Regions from separate parts of the Streptomyces sp. NPDC014864 genome, predicted to be linked through region 3. Evidence: riboswitches for the same ligand, from Rfam matches in the RefSeq annotation. Region 3 holds a riboswitch; each other region holds the start of a gene.
What was found. A riboswitch is a leader RNA that binds a small molecule or an ion and turns the genes downstream of it on or off. The one in region 3 is predicted to bind cyclic di-AMP.

Region 1 (5,448 bases), on a different contig from region 3:
CGCCGGTGTGCCTGAAGGCCGCCGAGCTGCTCGCCGCCCGCGGCGTCGCGTGCACCGTCGTCGACCCCCGCTGGGTCAAGCCCGTCGACCCGGCGCTTCCCGGTCTCGCCGCCGGCCACCGCCTGGTCGCCGTCGTCGAGGACAACAGCCGCGCGGCCGGCGTCGGCTCCGCGGTCGCGCTGGCCCTCGGCGACGCCGAAGTGGACGTACCGGTCAGGCGGTTCGGCATCCCGGAGCAGTTCCTCGCGCACGCCAAGCGCGGCGAGGTGCTGGCCGACATCGGTCTCACGCCCGTGGAGATCGCCGGACGGATCAGCGCGAGCCTGGCGGCCAAGGAGCAGGCCGGGCCGGCCCCGGCGCGGGACACAGGGGCCGGCGGGCCAGTCAAGGAGAGAGCTGAATGAGCAAGGAGTTCGACCTCGGCAGCCTCCTGTCCGAGCGCGGAGCCGAACGCTACGAGCTGCACGCCCGGCACCTGAACCACCAACTGCCGCGCATGCTGCACACCATCGGCTTCGACAAGGTCTACGAGCGGGCCGAGGGCGCCTACTTCTGGGACGCGGACGGCAACGACTACCTCGACATGCTCGCCGGGTTCGGCGTGATGGGCCTGGGCCGCCACCACCCCGTCGTCCGCAAGGCGCTGCACGACGTGCTCGACGCACAGCTCGCCGACCTCACCCGCTTCGACTGCCCACCGCTGCCCGGACTGCTGGCGGAGCGGCTGCTCGCCCACAGTCCGCACCTGGACCGGGTGTTCTTCGGCAACAGCGGGACGGAGGCGGTGGAGACGGCCCTGAAGTTCGCCCGCCGCGCCACCGGCAGACCGCGCGTCCTGTACTGCGAGCACGCCTTCCACGGCCTGACCGTGGGCTCCCTGTCCGTGAACGGCGAGGACGCCTTCCGCGACGGCTTCGCCCCGCTGCTGCCCGACACGGCCGTACCGCTCGGCGATCTCGACGCCCTGGCCAGGGAACTGGAGAAGGGCGACGTCGCCGCCCTGATCGTCGAGCCGATCCAGGGCAAGGGCGTGCACGAGGCCCCGCCCGGCTATCTGCGCGCCGCCCAGGAGCTGCTGCACCGGCACAAGGCGCTGCTCGTCGCGGACGAGGTGCAGACGGGACTCGGCCGCACCGGCGACTTCTACGCCTACCAGCACGAGGACGGGGTGGAGCCGGACCTGGTGTGCGTGGCGAAGGCGCTGTCCGGCGGTTATGTGCCGGTCGGCGCCACGCTCGGCCGGGACTGGATCTTCAAGAAGGTCTACTCGTCCATGGACCGGGTGCTGGTCCACTCGGCCAGCTTCGGGTCCAACGCCCAGGCCATGGCGGCCGGACTCGCCGTGCTGTCCGTCCTGGAGAACGAGCAGATCGTCGCGGGCGCCCGGGCCACCGGCGAGCTGCTGAAGTCGCGGCTCGCGGCCCTGACCGAACGCTACGAACTCCTCGCCGACGTGCGCGGCCGGGGCCTGATGATCGGCATCGAGTTCGGCCGGCCCCGGTCGCTGAAGCTGCGCGGCCGCTGGACCGTGCTCCAGGCCGCCCGCAAGGGCCTGTTCGCGCAGATGGTGGTCGTCCCGCTGCTCCAGCGGCACCGGATCCTCACCCAGGTCTCCGGCGACCATCTGGAGGTGATCAAGCTGATCCCGCCGCTGATCATCGGTGAGCGGGAGGTGGACCGCTTCGTGGACGCCTTCACCGCCGTGATGGACGACGCCCACGGCGGCGGACTGATGTGGGACTTCGGGAAGACACTGGTGAAGCAGGCCGTTGCCCACCGGTAGGTCAGGGAGCCGGCCGCGGGTCCCGCCTTTTGCCTCTGAGGCAATAAATTTGCCCCAGAGGCAAGGATGAGGCTCAATGGAGACATGAGCACTCCCGAGCCCGAGCCCTCGGCGGGACCGGTCGAGGACCTTCCCGCCGTCGCCCCGCAGCTGCGTGCGCTGCGCCGCCGCAGCTCCCTCACCCTGGAGGCCGCGGCCCGCGCGGCCGGGCTGTCGCCCGCCCACCTCTCCCGCCTGGAGACCGGACAGCGCCAGCCCTCCCTGCCCCTGCTGCTCGCGCTCGCCCGTGTCTACGGTACGACGGTCTCCGAACTGCTCGGCGAGAGCGTCGCCGCCCCGGACGCCGTGGTGCGCGCTGCGGACATGGAACCGACGCGGGCGGGCGGCTGGACGTACTGGCAGGCCGGCGCGCCCGGCCGCGGGATGCAGGCCCTGCGGGTCCACGTGCCCCACGGCTCCCAGGGCGACGTCGTGCGGGTGCACCCGGGCGAGGAGTGGCTGTACGTCCTCAAGGGGCGCCTGCGCCTGCGCCTCGGGGACACCGCGCACCTGCTCGCACCGGGCGACAGTGCCCACTTCGACTCGCTGACCCCGCACCGGATCGCCGCCGAGGATCCCGACGGGGCCGATCTGCTCTTTGTCCACACCCTGCTGCAGAGCCCCACGGCCGCGCTGTGCCTGGGCCCCCACACCGGAGACAAGTCATGAGTGACATGGAAGAGAAGTTCCCGCGAGCCCTGTGGATCCGGCTGATCATCTACATCGCCGTCGGGCACGTCTTCGCGGCGTTCGTCTGGCTGCTGTTCGAGGTGGGCGCCAAGTAGGGACACGCGAAGGGGGAAGCGCGAAGTGGGGAGCCGGAGCGGGCCGAGCAGTTCCATGACCTCGGGGGAGTAGGCCGAGGCCGCGCTGCTGCTGCGGTGCACCTTGTAGCGGCGGTGCTTGGCGTTCGACTCCAGGTAGTCCGCCCGGATCGCGTCCTCGTCCACGCCCACGGCGAGCAGGGTCACGGCGATCGACAGGCCCGCGCGGTCCTTGCCCGCCGCGCAGTGCATCAGGGCGGGGACGCTGTCCTGCGCGAGGGCGTGCAGCACGTGGGAGTGCTCGGCGGTGCGCTCGGTGATGATCATGCGGTAGGAGGCGATCATCCGGTTCGCCGCCTTGCCGTCCGCGAGGATCGTGCGCAGCTGGTCGAGGTCGCCGTCGCGGACCATCCGCCAGAACTCGGCGCCGTCTGCCGGGTCGCTCAGCGGCAGGTTGACGTTGCGCACGCCGGGCAGCTCGACGTCCGGGCCCTCGAGCTTCTTGTCGGCCGCGTTGCGGAAGTCGAAGATCGTGTGCAGGCCGAGGGAGGACAGAAAGGCCGCGTCCCGGTCCGTCGCGTGCGCGAGGTGGCCGCTGCGGAACAGCACTCCGTGCCGCACCCGCCGTCCGTCCACGGTCGGCAGCCCGCCCACGTCGCGGAAGTTGCGCACTCCGGCCAGCTCTGGTTCGGTCGACGGGACCTGCTGCGTCACGGGGGCTCCTCCCACTCGGTCGGCCCGGCCCGAAAGGCGGGGCCTGGGCCCGCCGTCACGGCTCGTCGGCGGGCGCGCCTTCCGACGATACGACATGGGTTCCCAGGGCAACGGCCTGGCCACGGGCGAGGAAGCCTCCCGGTCGGCGGCTGCCCCGCTCCGCGGCGACGGCCCAGGCGATCCACCGCCCTTCTTTCGCCTTCCTGTCCTATATGGGCAATTTATCGGTATTGAGCTATTAGGTCCCAACTCGTCGGCCCCTGGGGGCTGCTGACGGGAGGTGACGTGAGCAGCGTCATACTCGTGACCCACGGTGGTCCGCCATGTCCACGTAATTACGGCGCCCTCTCTGCGGGTTGACCAAGAGGGCGCTGATCCAATGCACGGAGCGTCACGGGTTTTGCCCGAATTGGATCACGATGAGCCCCTCTGAGCGGAACCCGCCGCTTGTCCGAACACATCCCGCTCGCTTACGTTCCACCCCGATCCGGACGGACGCCTCATCCTGCCGCCGTCCGGGGCCCGCACACCCACCCGTGCACGGCAGGAGCGGGGGACCCACAGGTACAACCGCCTGTTCCGGTCTCCGGAACGGCTAGGGGTGAAGTCGCGTCCCGCGCGGCCGGGCATCTCCAGCCCGAACCCGACAGCTCACCTCGCAGGCGCCGGAGAGGAATCCGCCATGCCCGCGAAGGGTAAGCACCGCCGTCCGAAGACCCAGCGCCTGACCCGCGTCCTCGCCGCCGCCGGAACCGGTGGCGCCGTGCTCGCACTGCCCCTCATAGGCGCCGCGGGAGCCCACGCGGCCCCCGCGCAGTCCGTCACCGAGCAGACCGTCCGCAGCGCCCCGGCGGCCGCCAAGGCGCCCGCGGCCAAGGGCGCCGGCGCCCGGACCTACACCGTCCGCGCCGGCGACAGCCTGTCGGGCATCGCCGAGAAGCAGCACGTCCGCGGCGGCTGGAAGCAGCTGTACCAGGACAACCGCCGGGCCGTCGGCGACGACCCCTCGCTGATCCACCCGGGCCTGAAGCTGACGCTCGGTCACGCGGCCGCCGGCGCCACCCGGGCGCCCGCGGCCCCGAAGCCCGCGACCGCCGGCTCGTCCGCCGCCAAGGCGAAGACCGTCTCCGCCGCCCAGGTGAAGACCGCGGTCGCCCGCGCCGAGCGGACCGCAGCCACCGCCTTCACCCTGCCGGTGACCGGCGCCGCCGTCGGCACCGGCTACCACGTGGCCGGCAGCCACTGGTCCAGCGGCTACCACACCGGCGTCGACTTCGTGGTCCCGACCGGCACCCCGGTCAAGGCCGTCGGCGCGGGCACGATCGTCTCCGCGGGCTGGGGCGGCGCGTACGGCAACCAGGTCGTCCTCCGGCTCCAGGACGGCCACTACGCCCAGTACGCCCACCTGTCCGCGCTCTCCGTCTCGGCCGGCCAGGCCGTGACCCCGGGACAGCGGCTCGGTCTGTCCGGCGCCACCGGCAACGTGACCGGCCCGCACCTCCACTTCGAGATCCGCACGACGCCGAACTACGGCTCCGACGTGGACCCGGTCGCCTACCTGCGCGCGCACGGCGCCCCCGTCGCCTGACGCACGCGCCCCCGCCACCACCTGCCCGGCACGCCGCCGAAGGCCGGACCCACACCCCCCGGGTCCGGCCTTCGGTGTGCTCTATTCCTGTTCGGCCACATTCACCCAGTGGCTTATCTCACCGTCCGTCAACCCTTGCCTACGGTCGCGTAGGTCACATTCCAAGGTGAATCATGGGCCGATGTGGCAGACGATTCGAAGAGTGACAGCAGAGCAGTGATCGGGTCGTACGTGGCGGTGGGGGACAGCTTCACCGAGGGCGTCGGCGACCCCGGCCCCGACGGGGCGTTCGTCGGCTGGGCGGACCGGTTCGCGGTCCTGCTCGCGGACCGACGTCCCGAGGGCGGCTTCCAGTACGCGAATCTCGCCGTGCGCGGCAAGCTGCTCGACCAGATCGTGGCGGACCAGGTCCCGCGGGCCGTGGAACTCGCCCCGGACCTGGTGTCGTTCTGCGCGGGCGGCAACGACATCATCCGTCCCGGCACGGACCCGGACGACGTGGCGGAGCGGTTCGAGAAGGCCCTCGCCCGGCTCGCCGCCGCGGCCGGCACCGTGATGGT
Region 2 (5,448 bases), on a different contig from region 3:
AGGGACTTCGTGAACCAACCGGTAGCAGTCATCGGTGCCGGGCCGTATGGCCTGTCCACCGCCGCGCATCTGCGAGGGCGCGGCATCCCGGTCCGCGTCTTCGGGAAACCCATGGTGAGCTGGCGCGACCACATGCCCGCCGGGATGCTGCTGAAGTCGACCCCGGCCGCCTCGAACATCGACGCCCCGCAGCGCGGCCACACCCTCGCCGACTACTGCGACGCGGCCGGCACACGACGGCTGGTGACGGACGAGGACATCATCCCGGTCGAGACCTTCACCGCCTACGGCGAGTGGTTCCAGCAGCGACTGGTGCCCGGCCTGGAGCGGGTGCGGGTGGTGTCGGCCGACCGGCGGCCGGGCGGCGGATTCGAGCTGAAGCTGGACTCGGGGGAGCAGTTCGCCGCCCGCGCGGTCGTGGTGGCGACCGGCCTGTCCGGCCTGGCCCACCTGCCGCCGGAGCTGGCCGGGGCGGCGCCCGACGGCCCCACCCCGACCGGCCCGCTCTCCCACAGTTCCCAGCATCACGACCTGTCCCGGTTCGCCGGCCAGGAACTCGTCGTCGTCGGCGCGGGCCAGTCCGCGCTGGAGACGGCGGCGCTCGCGGCGGAGGCCGGCGCGCGGGTGCGACTGGTGTCCCGGGGCCGCGGCAGGGTCGCCTTCGGCGCGCCCCCGTGGCGGCAGCCGCGACTGCGCCCCGAGTCGCCCTTCGGCCGCGCCTGGTCCCTGTGGGCCCTCAGCCATTACCCGCACCCCTACCGCCACCTCCCGGCCCGGACCCGTCACTACCTGGTCCGCCGCGTCCTCGGACCGCTCGGCGCGTGGTGGCTGCGGGACCGCTTCGAGGGCGAGGTGCCGGTCCAGGAGGTCGCCGCCATCGTCCGCGCCGAGATCGGGGACGGCCGCCCGACGCTGACCGTGCGCACTCTCGGCGGCGGTACGCGGGACCTCACCGCGGACCACGTCATAGCCGCGACCGGCTATCGCGTCGACATCGCTGCCATGGACTTCCTCGGCCATGAACTGCGTGCCGAACTGGCGGTGAGCCGCGGCACCCCGAAGCTGGGTGCCGGGTACGTCTCCTCGGTTCCCGGTCTCTACTTCACGGGTCTGCCCGCGGCCGCCTCCTACGGGCCCGTGATGCGCTTCGTGTGCGGGACGGAGTTCGCCTCCCCGAGGCTGGCCGCCCACCTGGCGGGATCACACGGCTGAGCACACGCCCCCGGAGCGGTGTGGAGCTGACTGCGCGGGGCGTGAGGGGTGCAGGGGAAGCGGTGCGGGGGCGGGGAGTGGTGCCGTGATCTCGCTCACCCTCACTCCCGGCCGCTGCCGCGTCGCCCTCACGCCCCGCACGGCCGCGTGGACCGGCACGGGATGAAGAACCGCCGCATACAAAGGAGTTCAGGAGGTGCGGGCGGGAATGAGGCGGCGGCCGTCGTCGTCCGGTTCCCGTCGAGTCGGCGGCGCGGCGGATCCGTATTCTCTGATCATGGCCGCCTCCCTCGCATATGCCCTCATCGCCACTGACCTGGACGGAACGCTGCTGCGCGGCGACGACACCCCGTCCGAGCGGTCCCTCGCCGCGCTCGCGCGGGTGGCGGCCGCGGGTTCCCGGCACCTCGTGGTGACCGGGCGGCCGGCGCCGAGGGTGCGGCCGCTGCTCGACGCCCTGGGCACCACGGGCCTCGCGGTGTGCGGCCAGGGCGCGCAGCTCTACGACGCCGGGGCGAACCGCCTGCTGTGGTCGGTCACCCTGGACCGGGAGCCGGCCGAGACCGCGCTCGGCAAGATCGAGGCCGAGGTGGGGCAGGTGTACGCGGCGGTCGACCAGGACGGGGTGGACGGGCTGACGCTGACCGAGCCCGGGTATCTCATGCCGCACCCGACGCTGCCCGCCGTGCGGGTCGACCGGCGCGACGACCTGTGGAGCGCGCCCATCAGCAAGGTGCTGCTGCGCCACCCCGTGCTGTCCGACGACGAGTTGGCGGCGGTCGCGCGCGGGGTGGTCGGCTCCCTGGCGACGGTCACCATGTCGGGCCCGGGAACCGTCGAGCTCCAGCCCTGCGGCATCACCAAGGCGACCGGGCTGGCCATGGCCGCCGAACACCTGGGGCTGAGCGGTGAACACGCCCTCGCCTTCGGTGACATGCCGAACGACGTCCCCATGTTCCAGTGGGCCGCCCACGGTGTCGCCATGGCCAACGCCCACCCCGAACTCAAGGCGGTCGCCGACGAGATCACCTTGTCGAACGAGGACGACGGCATCGCCGTCGTCCTCGACCGGTTGTTCCCGGGGCGGTAGGCGCTCCGGGAGGCCTCCGCCCGCCGTTGGCACCTCGGGTGCCGCTGGGTGCCCGCCCCGGCGGCCGGTGGGCGCCGCTGGAGCGCCCACCGGCGTCCGTCAGTAGGCGCCGAAGACGTTGTCGATGGAGCCGTAGCGGGTGGCCGCGTACTTGCAGGCGGCCGTGATGTTGGCGACCGGGTCGTAGATGTTCCACGCCGTGCCGGGCACGTGGTAGGCGGTGAACGTCGGGTCGATGACCTGGAGCAGGCCCTTGGACGGGATGCCCGCGAGCGCGTTGGAGTCCCAGAGGTTGATGGCCAGCGGGTTGCCGGAGGACTCGCGCATGACGTTGCGGTGGATGCCGTTGTACGTGCCCGGGATGCCCTTGTTGGCCATGACCCGGAGCGACGCGCGGATCCAGCCGTCGAGGTTGTTCGGGTACCCGAGTGTGCTCGCGGTGACGGGGGCGGAGGTGGTGGCCGCGGACGCGTTGGTCGCGCCGATGAGCGGGAGGGCGAGCACGGCGGCACCGGTGCCGACGGCGGCGAGGGCGCGGGCGAGGCGGGTGGCGCGGGGACGGCGGAGCAGACCCTGGGCAGGCATGGTGAATTCCTCTCCGTCGCCTGCGAGGTGAGCTGTCGGGTTCGGGCGGGGAGGCGCCCGGCCGTGGCCCCTGAGGGCACGGCTTCACCCCGAGCCGTTCCGGCGCGGCGTACGACATGCGGTGTGCGACGTACGGCGTCCGGCCCGGCGACTTACCTGGGTCCCCCGCTCCTGCCATGCGTGGTTCGTTCGATGGGTTCATGGGCGGCGGCAGGATTCGGCGTCCGCCCGGTGGCCCGGAACGTATGCGAGAGCACATGTCCTGAACAAGTAGGCGATTCACAGCTCGTCCCTATTGACCTTGATGTGCGGCTAATGAGGTACTTGATCCTTTGCGTTCGCACAGGGTCAACTCGCCTGCGAGGAAAGGGGAAGCGCGGGTATGCGACCGGAGGGAAGGTGAGGGGATCGTGTGACCCAACTCACGGTTTAAGTCGGCGAAGAGCAATTGCGACCAAGGGGATTTGAGGCAGCAAGGTGGACTAATCGGACTTCGTCGCGCCTATCCATCCGGGCGGTGCCGGACGTCGTCGGCGGATGGCTCGCGTGTCACCCGGGTGCCACGAGTGTGCCGCGGTGCGAGTCGTTCGGCGGGAGGGTGGCGTACGGGTGTGTATGAACGTGGTGCGGGGGGATCGAAAGGGGCGAGTCGATATTTATGCGGTCATATGTATGGATCACTTGCATACCGGGCGTGATCCGATACCGCCTGGCCTGTATAGGTGGGCGCTAGCGGTGATCGAAACGTGACCGGATACGCTGACTTGAGTGAGGGCAGCGACCTATCGACAAACCGTGTAATCGCCAGCAGACACCAGCAGACAGGAGACCCCTCGTGACCGTCGTCGGGCCGTTCGGGCTGAGCGTGCGGGACCAGGCTCTGGAAGCCGATGTCCAGGCCGGATTGGCGGCTGTCGAGGAAGGGCTGCTCGAGGCCACCAAGAGCGAGGTCCCCTTCATCACGGAGGCCGCCCAGCACCTCGTACGGGCGGGCGGGAAGCGGTTCCGGCCGCTGCTCGTGATGCTCGCGGCGCAGTTCGGTGACCCGGAGGCGCCGGGGATCGTGCCGTCGGCCGTGGTCGTGGAGCTCACCCACCTGGCGACGCTGTACCACGACGACGTGATGGACGAGGCCGCGGTGCGCCGTGGAGTGGCCAGCGCGAACACCCGCTGGGGGAACTCGGTCGCCGTCCTGACCGGCGACTTCCTGTTCGCCCGGGCCTCGCAGATCCTCGCCGATCTCGGTCCGGAGGCGGTGCGCGTGCAGGCCGTGGCGTTCGAGCGGCTGGTCACCGGGCAGATCCTGGAGACGGCGGGGCCGCAGGACGGCCGCGACCCGGTCGATCACTACCTGGACGTGCTGAGCGGCAAGACCGGATCGCTGGTCGCGGTGTCCTGCCGGTTCGGGGCGATGATGTCCGGGGCCGACGAGAACGTCGTGGACGTGCTGACGCAGTACGGGGAGCGGCTCGGCGTCGCCTTCCAGCTGGCGGACGACGTGCTGGACATCGCCTCGGACTCGCACGAGTCGGGCAAGACGCCGGGGACGGACCTCCGGGAGGGGGTCGCGACACTTCCGGTGCTGCGGCTGCGGGAGCGGGCGGCGCGGCTCGGTCTGGCGGAGGACGTCGCGCTGTGCGAGCTGCTGGACTCCGACCTGACCGACGACGACCGGCTCGCGGAGGCGCTGGCGGCGCTGCGCACCCACCCGGCGCTGGAGCAGGCCCGCAAGGACACCGTGCGGTACGCGGAGGACGCGCGGGCCGCGCTGGCCCCGCTGCGGGAGTGCGACGCCAAGGCGGCGCTGATGGAGCTGTGCGACGCGGTGGTGCACCGGGCCGGCTAGCGACGCCCCCACCTGCGGAGCTGAGCCCTCGATCTCACGGCAGGCCCCTGTCGTAACGAGTCCCGGGAAGCCGGTGCAGGCAGCGTCGGCACAGTCGGTGCTCCCTGCCGTCCCGGGGCGCCTCGCCCCCACCCCGCCCCGCCCCGCCGCTCCGTACCACCCCCTACGGGGCGGCGGAGACGCAGCCCTCCGGCGTCATACCCCAGGCGTAGGCGGAGTTGAGTCCGCGGTCTGACGCATCCTCACGGCCGATTTGGTCAGATGGAACACACGGACAACACCACTCCTCACCGATTCGGGTGAGAATGGCGGCTCGGGGTGGTGGGTGCACCGCCCCGCTCGCGCGATGCCGGGAGCACCGGGGAGAGCGCGGACGAGCAGCCGCCGCCGACGACGGAGGTAAGGCACAGATGGCACCGTACGAATCCGACGACAGCACCGGCCTCGAGGACGCCGACGAACTGCGCTCGGGACGGCGCAGGGCCGCGCGCTACGTCGTACCGGCCGCGGTGGTGGGGGTCGCGGCGGCGACCATCGGGCTGGTCCCGGCGCTCGCCGACTCCGGCGACCCCGACCTGCCGAAGATCACCGCGCAGCAACTCATCGAGAAAATCGCCAAGTCGGACGTCCAGCAGCTCTCGGGGACGGTGAAGGTCAGCACGGACCTCGGTCTGCCGGACCTGGGCGGCCTGGAGAGCGGCCTCGCCTCCCGTGC
Region 3 (5,448 bases):
CGTCGCGCGGATCCTGAAGGTGCCCCGGCCGCTCTCGTAGGCGTCGCGGATGCCGGACAGGCCCACGATCCGGCCGCCGGTGGGCAGATCGGGGCCCGGGACGTGCTTCATCAGGGCGTCCAGATCCGCGTTCGGATGGCGGATCAGGTGGCGGGCGGCCGCGACGACCTCGCCGAGGTTGTGCGGCGGCATGTTCGTGGCCATGCCGACCGCGATGCCCGACGCGCCGTTGACCAGCAGGTTCGGGAAGGCGGCGGGCAGGGCGACGGGCTCCCGCTCCTGGCCGTCGTAGTTCGGCGCGAAGTCGACCGTGTCCTCGTCGATCGACTCCGTCATCAGGCTCGTCGCCTCGGTCATGCGGCACTCGGTGTATCGCATGGCGGCGGGCGGGTCGTCGTTGCCCAGGGAGCCGAAGTTGCCGTGGCCGTCGACCAGGGGCACCCGCATGGAGAAGGGCTGCGCCATGCGCACCAGGGCGTCGTAGATCGACGCGTCGCCGTGCGGGTGGAGCTTGCCCATGACCTCGCCGACGACGCGGGCGCACTTCACGTAGCCGCGTTCGGGGCGCAGGCCCATCTCGTTCATCTGGTAGACGATGCGGCGGTGGACCGGCTTGAGGCCGTCCCGGGCGTCCGGCAGGGCGCGCGAGTAGATGACCGAGTACGCGTACTCGAGGAAGGAGCCCTGCATCTCGTCGACGACGTCGATGTCGAGGATCCTCTCCTCGTACGGCTCGTCGGGCGGCGGGGTCTTCGTGCTGCGGCGGGCCATCGCTGCCGGCTCCTTGCTGAGCGTTGACGGGATCTGACGCGGACCATTGTGGACCGCGCGACTGACAGTGCGGACCAGGACCCGGCACCCGCCGCTTCACCCGGGGTCCCGAGAGGCCTTCGGAGCCACCCTCGGGCGGTGGCGAAGCGACGGTTGCGGCACCCGCGGGGCGCGCGCGGCGCGGCACCCCGTTCCCGCTTCCGGCCTGCCGTCCCGTTCTCGCTCTCGGCGTACGACCTCCGGGAACTTCGCCAGGCGTCCGCGCGCTTGCATACAGTGGCAGGACGGCAGGAAAACGGCGGTTTCAAGACCGCCACCGCGATCGAAGGGACCTACATGCCCAAGGGTCACACGGCCACAGCCGAGGCAGGCTCCGGCGGCCTGACAGCGACCGAGCACCGCCTGGCCAACGGCCTGCGCGTGGTGCTCTCCGAGGACCACCTGACCCCGGTCGCGGCGGTGTGCCTCTGGTACGACGTCGGCTCCCGCCACGAGGTCAAGGGACGTACCGGTCTGGCTCACCTTTTCGAGCACTTGATGTTCCAGGGCTCCGCGCAGGTGAAGGGAAACGGCCACTTCGAGCTGGTGCAGGGCGCGGGCGGCTCGCTGAACGGCACCACCAGCTTCGAGCGCACCAACTACTTCGAGACCATGCCCGCCCACCAGCTGGAGCTCGCGCTCTGGCTGGAGGCCGACCGCATGGGCTCGCTGCTCGCGGCCCTCGACGAGGAGTCGATGGAGAACCAGCGGGACGTCGTCAAGAACGAGCGCCGCCAGCGCTACGACAACGTTCCGTACGGCACCGCGTTCGAGAGGCTCACCGCGCTCGCCTACCCGGCCGGCCACCCCTACCACCACACGCCCATCGGCTCGATGGCCGACCTCGACGCGGCCACCCTGGAGGACGCGCGCGCGTTCTTCCGCACGTACTACGCGCCCAACAACGCCGTCCTGTCCGTGGTGGGCGACATCGACCCCGAGCGGACGCTCGCCTGGATCGAGAAGTACTTCGGCTCCATCGCCTCGCACGACGGCAAGCCGCAGCCCCGCGACGGCTCCCTGCCCGAGGTCATCGGCGAGCAGCTGCGCGAGGTCGTCGAGGAAGAGGTCCCGGCGCGGGCGCTGATGGCCGCCTACCGGCTGCCGCACGACGGCACGCGCGCGTGCGACGCGGCGGACCTGGCCCTGACCGTCCTGGGCGGCGGGGAGTCCTCCCGCCTCTACAACCGGCTGGTGCGCCGGGACCGTACGGCCGTCGCGGCCGGGTTCGGCCTGCTGCGGCTGGCCGGCGCGCCCTCCCTGGGCTGGCTGGACGTGAAGACCTCCGGTGACGTCGAGGTCCCGGTCATCGAGGCCGCCATCGACGAGGAGCTCGCCCGGTTCGCCGAGGAGGGCCCGACGGCCGAGGAGATGGAGCGCGCCCAGGCCCAGCTGGAGCGCGAGTGGCTGGACCGGCTCGGCACCGTCGCGGGCCGCGCCGACGAACTGTGCCGCTACGCCGTCCTGTTCGGCGACCCGCAGCTCGCGCTCACCGCCGTGCACCGCGTGCTGGAGATCACGCCCGAGGAGGTCCAGGAGGTCGCCAAGGCCCGCCTGCGCTCCGACAACCGCGCGGTGCTCGTCTACGAGCCGGTCGCGGCCGAGACCGAGACCGGGGGCGCGGACGCCGCGGACACCGACGACACCGAGGAGGCGGCGAAGTGACCGAGCTCGCCACGATGGAGTTCCACCCCCGGCCGCAGGCGGGCGAGGCCAGGCCGTGGGCGTTCCCGGCCCCTGAGCGCGAGACGCTGGACAACGGTCTGACGGTGCTGCGCTGCCACCGTCCCGGCCAGCAGGTCGTCGCCGTCGAGGTGCTGCTGGACGCGCCTTTGGAGGCGGAGCCGGCGGGCCTGGACGGCGTCGCCACGATCATGGCGCGGGCCTTCTCCGAGGGCACCGACAAGCACTCCGCCGAGGAGTTCGCCGCCGAGCTGGAGCGTGCCGGCGCCACGCTCGACGCGCACGCCGACCACCCCGGCGTCCGCCTGAGCCTGGAGGTCCCGGCGTCGCGCCTGGCCAAGGGGCTCGGTCTCCTGTCCGACGCGCTGCGGGCCCCCGCCTTCGCCGAGAGCGAGGTCGAGCGGCTGGTGCGCAACCGGCTCGACGAGATCCCGCACGAGCTGGCGAACCCGTCCCGCCGCGCCGCCAAGGAGCTCTCCAAGGAGCTGTTCCCGGCCTCCTCGCGCATGTCGCGCCCGCGCCAGGGCACCGAGGAGACGGTCCGGGCCATCGACTCTGCGGCGGTCCGCGCCTTCTACGACCACCACGTCCGCCCCGCGACGGCCACCACCGTGGTCGTCGGCGACCTCACCGGCATCGACCTCGACGCGCTGCTCGGCGAGACCCTGGGCGCGTGGAGCGGCTCGCAGGCCAAGCCGCGGCCCGTGCCGCCGGTCACCGCCGACGACACCGGCCGCGTGGTGATCGTGGACCGCCCGGGCGCCGTCCAGACGCAGTTGCTCATCGGCCGTATCGGCCCCGACCGGCACGACCGCGTGTGGCCCGCCCAGGTGCTCGGCACCTACTGCCTCGGCGGCACCCTCACCTCCCGTCTGGACCGCGTCCTGCGCGAGGAGAAGGGCTACACCTACGGCGTGCGGGCGTTCGGCCAGGTGCTGCGCTCCGCTCCCGACGGCACGGGCGCCTCGATGCTCGCGATCAGCGGCTCCGTCGACACCCCGAACACCGGCCCGGCGCTGGGGGACCTGTTCGCGGTGCTGCGCAAGCTCGCCGCCGACGGTCTGACCGACGCCGAGCGGGACGTAGCCGTGCAGAACCTGGTCGGCGTGGCGCCGCTCAAGTACGAGACGGCGGCGGCCGTGGCGGGCACGCTGGCCGACCAGGTCGAGCAGCACCTGCCCGACGACTACCAGGCGACTCTGTACCAGCAGCTCGCCGCGACCGGCACGGTGGAGGCGACCGCGGCGGTCGTCAACGCCTTCCCGGTGGACCGCCTGGTGACCGTCCTCGTCGGTGACGCGGCGCAGATCAAGGAGCCGGTCGAGGCCCTCGGCATCGGTCAAGTCGACGTCGTGGCAGCCGAGTAGACGGCCGCGGCGCCCGCACGGCGCGGGTCCGCGCCCACCCGCGCGGGCGGCCGGCGAGCGGTATGCGTGAGGGAGCCCCGGTGGCCGGAGTGTCACCGGGGCTCCCTGATGTCCGAATTGAGGGAGAGGCTGCCTTTCTGCCCTGTGTCCTGCGCTACAAAACCCACCATTCGTTTGGGATTTGAAAGCGGGCCCGTTTAGCGTCGGTCCGGCTGTCCGTCAGGCAACGCGCCGCGCCCGCGGCACCGGACCGTCATCGCCGAGTCCCCGTACGGCGCGAGCCAGGGGAGCCGGGGACCCACCGTCCCTGGGGTGAATCGGACGCCCGCGCGTGCCGCGAGGGGGTCCGTAGGAGACCTTCCTGCTCCGAACCCGTCAGCTAACCCGGTAGGCGAGAAGGAAGGAAAGGAACAGCGTCTGCATGGCGTTCACCCGCGCCACCGGGAAGCACCGTCGTCCCAGCCGGATGCACCGCACCACCGCACGCGCGGTGGGCGTCGCCGCCCTCACCACCTCCGGCGTCCTCGGCACTCTCTCCGCCGCCCCGGCCCTGGCCGCCGAGACGCCCGCTCCTGAGGACACCGGTCTCACCCCGGTCATCACCATCGGTGACTCCGTCGCCGAGAAGATCGACGCCCAGGCCGTCGCCCAGCACCGGGCCGCCGCCCAGAAGCAGGCCGAGGAGGCCGCGCGCGAGAAGGCCGCCGAGCAGGCGCGCAAGGCCCGCGAGGCGGCGCGTGAGGCCAAGGAGCGCGCGGCCCGCGCGGCCGAGCGCAAGCGCCTCAACACCTTCGTGGCGCCGATCAACGGCTCCTACGTCTCCACCGGGTACAAGACCGGCGGCACCCTGTGGTCGTCCGGCTCCCACACCGGCATCGACTTCCACGCCTCCAGCGGCACCGCCGTCCACGCGGTCGGCACGGGCACCGTCGTGAACACGGGCTGGGGCGGGGCGTACGGCAACCAGGTCGTGATCCGGATGGCCGACGGCATGTACACCATGTACGGCCACCTGTCGTCCATCGGCGTCTCGGTGGGCCAGAAGGTCGTGCCGGGTCAGCAGATCGGGCTCTCCGGCGCCACCGGCAACGTGACCGGACCGCACCTGCACTTCGAGGCCCGCACCACTCCCGAGTACGGCTCCGACATCGACCCCGTCGCCTACCTGCGCAAGCACGGCGTCGACGTCTGACGCGGCCCCGGCGCCGCCCGCCTCCCGCACATCCGAAGCCCCGGCTCTCGCAGCCGGGGCTTTCGGCGTTTCGGATGCCCCGCTGTCCAAAAAAACTCCATGGATTCCGGCCCGCCGTCGGAAATTCCGGCTCATTGCAATAGAGTCACGGAACGGGCGTCCATCGTCGGCGTTTCACGGGGATTAAGGCGGAGGTCGGTCATGCGTATTCCGGCGCACTCGGTGTGCACGGCGATCCGGGACGACATCGTCGCAGGCGTCCATGAGCGCGGCAGCCGGCTCACCGAGGAAGTCCTCGCGCGCCGCTACGGCGTCTCGCGCGTCCCCGTGCGCGAGGCCCTGCGCACCCTGGAGGCCGAGGGTTTCGTGGTGACCCGGCGGCACGCGGGCGCGTGC
Region 4 (5,448 bases), on a different contig from region 3:
CGTCGGCGACGAGCAGCCGGATGGAGTTCGTACCGCAGTCGACGGCGGCCACCCGGGTCACCGGTCCTCCTCCGGCACCGTCACGCAGGCGCCCTTCGCCCACCACTCGGGCAGCATCGCGAGCGCCTCGTCGCCGAGCGGGTTGACGCCCGGCCCGGCGGCCAGCGAGTGGGCGACCAGGACGTGCAGGCACTTGACCCGGTCCGGCATCCCGCCGGCGCTCGGGAAGCCCGTCAGCTCCTCGATCTCGTCCCGGCGCCGGATGTAGTCCTCGTGCGCGGCGCGGTAGGCGGCGGCGAGTTCGGGGTCGGTCCCCAGCCGCTCCGTCATCTCCTTCATCACGCCGTTGGCCTCCAGGGTGCCGATCGCGGAGGCCGCCTTGGGGCACGTCAGGTAGTACAGCGTGGGGAAGGGGGTGCCGTCGGGCAGCCGCGGGGCCGTCTCGACGACGTCCGGCTGCCCGCAGGGGCACCGGTGGGCGATCGCGCGCAGCCCGCGGGGCGGGCGCCCGAGCTGCTGCTTGAAGGCCTCGACGTCCGCGTCGGTGGGCTCGGTGCGCGGGGTCGTGGGCGGTGGCGTTTCCATGCCTTGCTTTCTGTGCGTCGGTCCGTTCACTGGTCGGAGGCGTCGGACTTGTCGACTCCGTCCCAGACGTTCACGTACCAGGGGCGGCGGGCCGCCGCCAGGTCGAAGCGCGACTGCCTGGCCCGGCCCGGGTCGACGACCACGAAGCCGGTCTCGCCGGGCAGCACGTAGTGCAGCCGCAGCCGGATCTGCTGCCGGGCGTACGCGTCGTCCTGCCAGCGTGCCTTGAGGTCGCGCAGCTGCTTCACCCGTTCCTGGGCCTGCCGCTTCTGCTGCTGGAGCTCGTCGATCTCGGCGCGCTGGGAGACGTACTGGCGCATCGGGTACGCCAGGGCGACCACCAGCGAGCAGACCACGAGCGCCAGCAGCGCCGCGCGCCCGGTGAGCCGGGAGCGGCGGGCCTGCCGCCGGGTCTGGGAGCGGTAGACGCGGGCCGCGGTCTGCTCGCCGAGCAGCCTGAGCCTGGTCGCGGTGGAGAACCGGTCCCGGTCGGTCACGTCCTCCCACCTCGACTCACTACGCCGGTCACCTCTGCCTCCTGCCGGGGGTCCGGGGGCCGTCCCCCGGGACGGCGCAGTACAGCCATCGTCCCCGCCTCCCGTGGGTCGGCACACACACGCGTACGTCCCCGGACACGGTACGGGACCGGGTACGGGGACGTACGTGCGACTGGCCAGGCCTCACCCGGGGTTGACCCCGGGCCGGGACGGGGTCAGACCTTGGAGACCTCGACGTTCCCCTTGAAGCGCGGGAACGCGCTGCGGCCGGCGTACACCGCGGCGTCGTCCAGGATCTCCTCGATGCGCAGCAGCTGGTTGTACTTGGCGACGCGCTCGGAGCGGGCCGGGGCGCCGGTCTTGATCTGGCCGCAGTTGGTGGCGACGGCCAGGTCGGCGATGGTGACGTCCTCGGTCTCGCCGGAGCGGTGGGACATCATGCACTTGAAGCCGTTGCGCTGGGCCAGCTCGACCGCGTCGAGGGTCTCGGTCAGCGAGCCGATCTGGTTGACCTTGACCAGCAGCGCGTTGGCGGCGCCCTCGTCGATGCCCCGGGCCAGGCGCTCCGGGTTGGTGACGAACAGGTCGTCGCCGACGAGCTGGACCTTGTCGCCGAGCTGGTCGGTGATGGTCTTCCAGCCCTCCCAGTCGTCCTCGAACAGCGGGTCCTCGATGGAGACCAGCGGGTACGCGGCCACGAGCTCGGCGTAGTAGTCGGTCATCTCGGCGGCCGTGCGGGCCTTGCCCTCGAAGAGGTAGGAGCCGTCCTTGTAGAACTCGGACGCGGCGACGTCGAGCGCCAGGGCGATCTGCTCGCCGGGGGTGTAGCCGGCCTCCTTGATCGCCTCGAGGATGAGGTCCAGGGCCTCGCGGTTGGAGCCGAGGTTGGGGGCGAAGCCGCCCTCGTCGCCGAGACCGGTGGACAGGCCCTTGCTCTTCAGGACCTTCTTCAGGGTGTGGTAGACCTCGGTGCCCCAGCGCAGGGCCTCGGAGAAGGACTCCGCGCCGATCGGGGCGATCATGAACTCCTGGATGTCCACGTTGGAGTCGGCGTGCGAACCGCCGTTCAGGATGTTCATCATCGGCACCGGCAGCAGGTGCGCGTTCGGGCCGCCCAGGTAGCGGAAGAGCGGGAGGTCGCTGGCCTCGGAGGCGGCGTGGGCGACGGCGAGGGAGACGCCGAGGATGGCGTTGGCGCCGAGGGAGCCCTTGTTGTCGGTGGCGTCCAGGTCGAACATGGCCTGGTCGATCAGGCGCTGCTCGGTGGCGTCGTAGCCGACCAGCTCCGGGCCGATCTGCTCGATGACGGCGAGGACGGCCTTCTCGACGCCCTTGCCGTGGTAGCGGCCCGGGTCACCGTCGCGGAGCTCGATGGCCTCGAAGGCGCCGGTGGAGGCGCCGGACGGGACGGCGGCACGACCCGTGCTGCCGTCGTCGAGGCCGACCTCGACCTCGACCGTGGGGTTGCCTCGGGAGTCCAGGATTTCCCGGGCTACGACGACGTCGATGGACGGCACGAGCATCTCCTTCGTGGATGTGACGCTGGTTGTGCGGGGCTGGGTGCCTTGCGCCTAGAGCCTAACCGCCACGGGCCGCCGGCCGACCGACCGACCGTCCCGTGGACAGGCTGACCGTACCCATTGTTCACGCGCGGAACAAAGAGGCCGGGGAAACCGGGACCACGTGGAGAGACAAAAAGCCCCGCCCCGGGTGCGTACGGGGGAACACGCACCGGGGCGGGGAGCCCGTGAGGGCGGGAAGCGGCCCCTCGCGTGACCCCAAGGGGGGCGAGGTCACGCGCGGGAGGGGCCGGTGGTCCGGCTAGGGGGCCGCTGTCACTTCAGGTGCAGCTGCTGGCCCGGGTAGATCAGGTTGGCGTCCTGGACGATGTCCTTGTTCAGCTCGAACAGCTTCTTCCAGCCGCCCTGCACCTTGTGCTTCTGGGCGATGGTGCTGAGAGTGTCGCCGGCGACCACCTTGTACTCGCCGTCACCCTTCTTGACCTTCTTGCCGGTCGGGGTGGTGACGGTCTTCTTGGCGGCCGGACGCGTCGCGGAGCGGTTGGCGGCCTGCTTCTCGGTGGAGCGGGTGGTGGTGCTCTTCGTCGAAGTGCCGGTGCCACCGTTGTACGGGGTGCTGGACAGGTTCTTGCCGCAGACCGGCCAGGCGCCCTTGCCCTGGCTCGCGAGAACCTTCTCGGCGACGGCGATCTGCTGCGACTTGCTGGCCAGGTCGGCGCGGGAGGCGTAGGCGGTGCCACCGAAGGCGGCCCAGGTGGAGTTGGTGAACTGCAGACCGCCGTAGAAGCCGTTGCCCGTGTTGATGGACCAGTTGCCACCGGACTCGCACTGGGCGACCGCGTCCCACTCGGAGGCGGTGGCGGCGGAGGCCGTGCCGGTCGCCATCAGCGGGGCGGCGACGGCGGCGCCGGTGACACCGGCGAGGGCGATGGCACGGGTGGCCTTGGACGGACGACGGTGCTTGCCCTTGCTCGAAAACAGCATGGTGGATCCCCTCACCGACGCCTGCGAGGTGAGCTGTCGGGTTCGGGCCGGTTGAGTTGCCCGGCCGTGCCCCTTGCGGCGCACGGCTTCACCCCTAGCCGGTCCGGCTCAACCGCCGGACACGGCACTTACCTTGGGTCCCCCGCTCCTGCCTACGGCGCATGACGCGACGACTGGTCCCGGGCGGCCGCTGGCAGGATTCGGCGTTGCGACAGCCGGGGCTCGTGGTGACGAGCGGACACGACCGTAGGCACGCGATCCGGGGAATTTCAAAGACGATCAGGGCTTCTGAGACCCATCCCACACTTTCACCTAATCGGACATTAGGTGCTAAATGCTCCCCGAACTCCCCCTACTTTTGGGTGGTTTCGGTAGGGAGATCAAGGGTCTGACCGGCGAAAATGTGATTCGGGTCGGCGCCGATCGCATCCTTGTTCGCCGCATAGAGCGAACGCCATCCGCCGTCGAGGTCAAGGGAGTCGGCGATGGACGCGAGCGAGTCCCCGGCACGGACGGTGTACGAGTCGTCCACCGTGGCGCGCGCGTCGGCGTCGCCGCGCGAGGCGTGCCGGCCGGAGGAGGTGTCGAACCGGACGTCGGCCGGGTCCTCGGCCGCGCTGCCGCCGCGGTGCCGGCCGCCGCCGATGGAGCCGGTGTCCACCAGCGCGGAAGAACCGCCGACTTGGGCGTAGTTGTCCGAGTAGTCCACCTCGGGAGACATCGAGGGTGAGCTGCTGGAGTCATGCGATGCACCGGCATCAGCGGATGTGTCGGACTTGCCCGATTCACCCTTCGCGCCGGACGGCGAGGACGACGAGGGCGAAGTCGAGGGCGTAGCGCTGGACTCGTCGGAGCCGGACGAACCGGACCTGTCGCGCGAAGAGCCGGACGAACCGGACGAATGGGAGATGCCCGGCGCCATGTTGGACAGTCCCGAGTCGGTCGAACCGGACGAATCGGAGGAGTCGGACGAGCCGGACGAGTCACCCCCCAGGCCGGTGTCGACGTTCGCCGCGCCGGAGTCCTTGGTGAGGCCGGACAGCAGACCGCAGGTGGGCCAGGCCCCGGGACCCCGGTCGGCGAGTATCTTCTCGGCGACCGATATCTGCTGGGACCGGCTGGCCTGGTCCGCGCTCGGGGCGAAGGAGACGCCGCCGTACTTCTCCCAGTCGTCCTGGGTCAACTGCAATCCGCCGTAGTAGCCGTTGCCGTTGTCGGCGCTCCAGGAGCCGCCGCTCTCGCACTCCGCCACCTTGTCCCACGTGGTGCCCTCGGCCGCGCTCGCGCCGGAGGCGGCGAGCAGCGGAAGGGCGATGGCGGATCCGGTCACACCGGCCGCGACGAGGATGGCCGGGGCCTGGCGGGGGCGACGGTGACGGCCGTTCCCGGGGAGCATGCGGAAGCCTTTCGCGTGACAGCGGTGACCGGCGCGGCGGGAAACGCTCTCCGCCACGCTGAAGCGTGAACGTAGCGGGTGCCGATCACTTGTCACAAGTTCATGCCGCGCAGATCACGTGAAGATCACATAGTTGAGAGCGTGTCACTTTTCCTTCACCGGCGCACCGGCCGGGGGACGACACCTGCCGTACTCAGCCAAGGGGCGTGAACCGGACGGGCAGCGTGCGCAGGCCGCGCATGATGAGCCCGCCGCGCCAGCGCAAGTCAGCCGGGTCCGCGTCGAGTCGGAGGTCCGGGAGCCGGGTCAGGAGGGTGGCGAGCGCGGTCTGGCCCTCCAGCCGGGCGAGCGGGGCGCCGAGGCAGTAGTGGATGCCGTGCCCGTAGCCGAGGTGCTGGTTGTCGCGCCGGCCGAGGTCGAGCACGTCCGGGTCGGCGAAGCGCGCGGGATCCCGGTCGGCGGCGGC

Region 1: another riboswitch for cyclic di-AMP. It lies ahead of ACF1A5_RS31975 (peptidoglycan DD-metalloendopeptidase family protein); the one in region 3 lies ahead of ACF1A5_RS25225 (M23 family metallopeptidase).
Region 2: another riboswitch for cyclic di-AMP. It lies ahead of ACF1A5_RS00675 (transglycosylase SLT domain-containing protein); the one in region 3 lies ahead of ACF1A5_RS25225 (M23 family metallopeptidase).
Region 4: another riboswitch for cyclic di-AMP. It lies ahead of ACF1A5_RS18425 (transglycosylase family protein); the one in region 3 lies ahead of ACF1A5_RS25225 (M23 family metallopeptidase).

The regions. Positions count from the first base shown of each region.
Region 1 is NZ_JBIBWT010000028.1:1,712-7,159, forward strand. It holds gene dxs (1-deoxy-D-xylulose-5-phosphate synthase) at 1-404, shown strand, start outside; gene ACF1A5_RS31955 (aspartate aminotransferase family protein) at 401-1,783, shown strand; gene ACF1A5_RS31960 (helix-turn-helix domain-containing protein) at 1,868-2,491, shown strand; gene ACF1A5_RS31965 (DUF6126 family protein) at 2,488-2,607, shown strand; partial or broken gene ACF1A5_RS31970 (tyrosine-protein phosphatase) at 2,644-3,300, opposite strand; cyclic di-AMP (ydaO/yuaA leader) riboswitch at 3,822-3,978, shown strand; gene ACF1A5_RS31975 (peptidoglycan DD-metalloendopeptidase family protein) at 3,983-4,888, shown strand; gene ACF1A5_RS31980 (SGNH/GDSL hydrolase family protein) at 5,105-5,448, shown strand, end outside.
Region 2 is NZ_JBIBWT010000001.1:136,925-142,372, forward strand. It holds gene ACF1A5_RS00665 (FAD-dependent oxidoreductase) at 10-1,212, shown strand; gene ACF1A5_RS00670 (HAD family hydrolase) at 1,490-2,302, shown strand; gene ACF1A5_RS00675 (transglycosylase SLT domain-containing protein) at 2,402-2,887, opposite strand; cyclic di-AMP (ydaO/yuaA leader) riboswitch at 2,892-3,021, opposite strand; gene ACF1A5_RS00680 (polyprenyl synthetase family protein) at 3,723-4,733, shown strand; gene ACF1A5_RS00685 (outer membrane lipoprotein carrier protein LolA) at 5,144-5,448, shown strand, end outside.
Region 3 is NZ_JBIBWT010000015.1:77,535-82,982, reverse strand. It holds gene ACF1A5_RS25240 (DNA topoisomerase (ATP-hydrolyzing) subunit A) at 1-771, opposite strand, end outside; gene ACF1A5_RS25235 (M16 family metallopeptidase) at 1,108-2,475, shown strand; gene ACF1A5_RS25230 (M16 family metallopeptidase) at 2,472-3,860, shown strand; cyclic di-AMP (ydaO/yuaA leader) riboswitch at 4,108-4,268, shown strand; gene ACF1A5_RS25225 (M23 family metallopeptidase) at 4,282-5,052, shown strand; gene ACF1A5_RS25220 (GntR family transcriptional regulator) at 5,254-5,448, shown strand, end outside.
Region 4 is NZ_JBIBWT010000009.1:88,390-93,837, forward strand. It holds gene ACF1A5_RS18405 (exopolyphosphatase) at 1-61, opposite strand, end outside; gene ACF1A5_RS18410 (DUF501 domain-containing protein) at 58-585, opposite strand; gene ACF1A5_RS18415 (septum formation initiator family protein) at 612-1,082, opposite strand; gene eno (phosphopyruvate hydratase) at 1,298-2,599, opposite strand; gene ACF1A5_RS18425 (transglycosylase family protein) at 2,918-3,586, opposite strand; cyclic di-AMP (ydaO/yuaA leader) riboswitch at 3,590-3,756, opposite strand; gene ACF1A5_RS18430 (transglycosylase family protein) at 3,939-4,982, opposite strand; gene ACF1A5_RS18435 (cytochrome P450) at 5,176-5,448, opposite strand, start outside.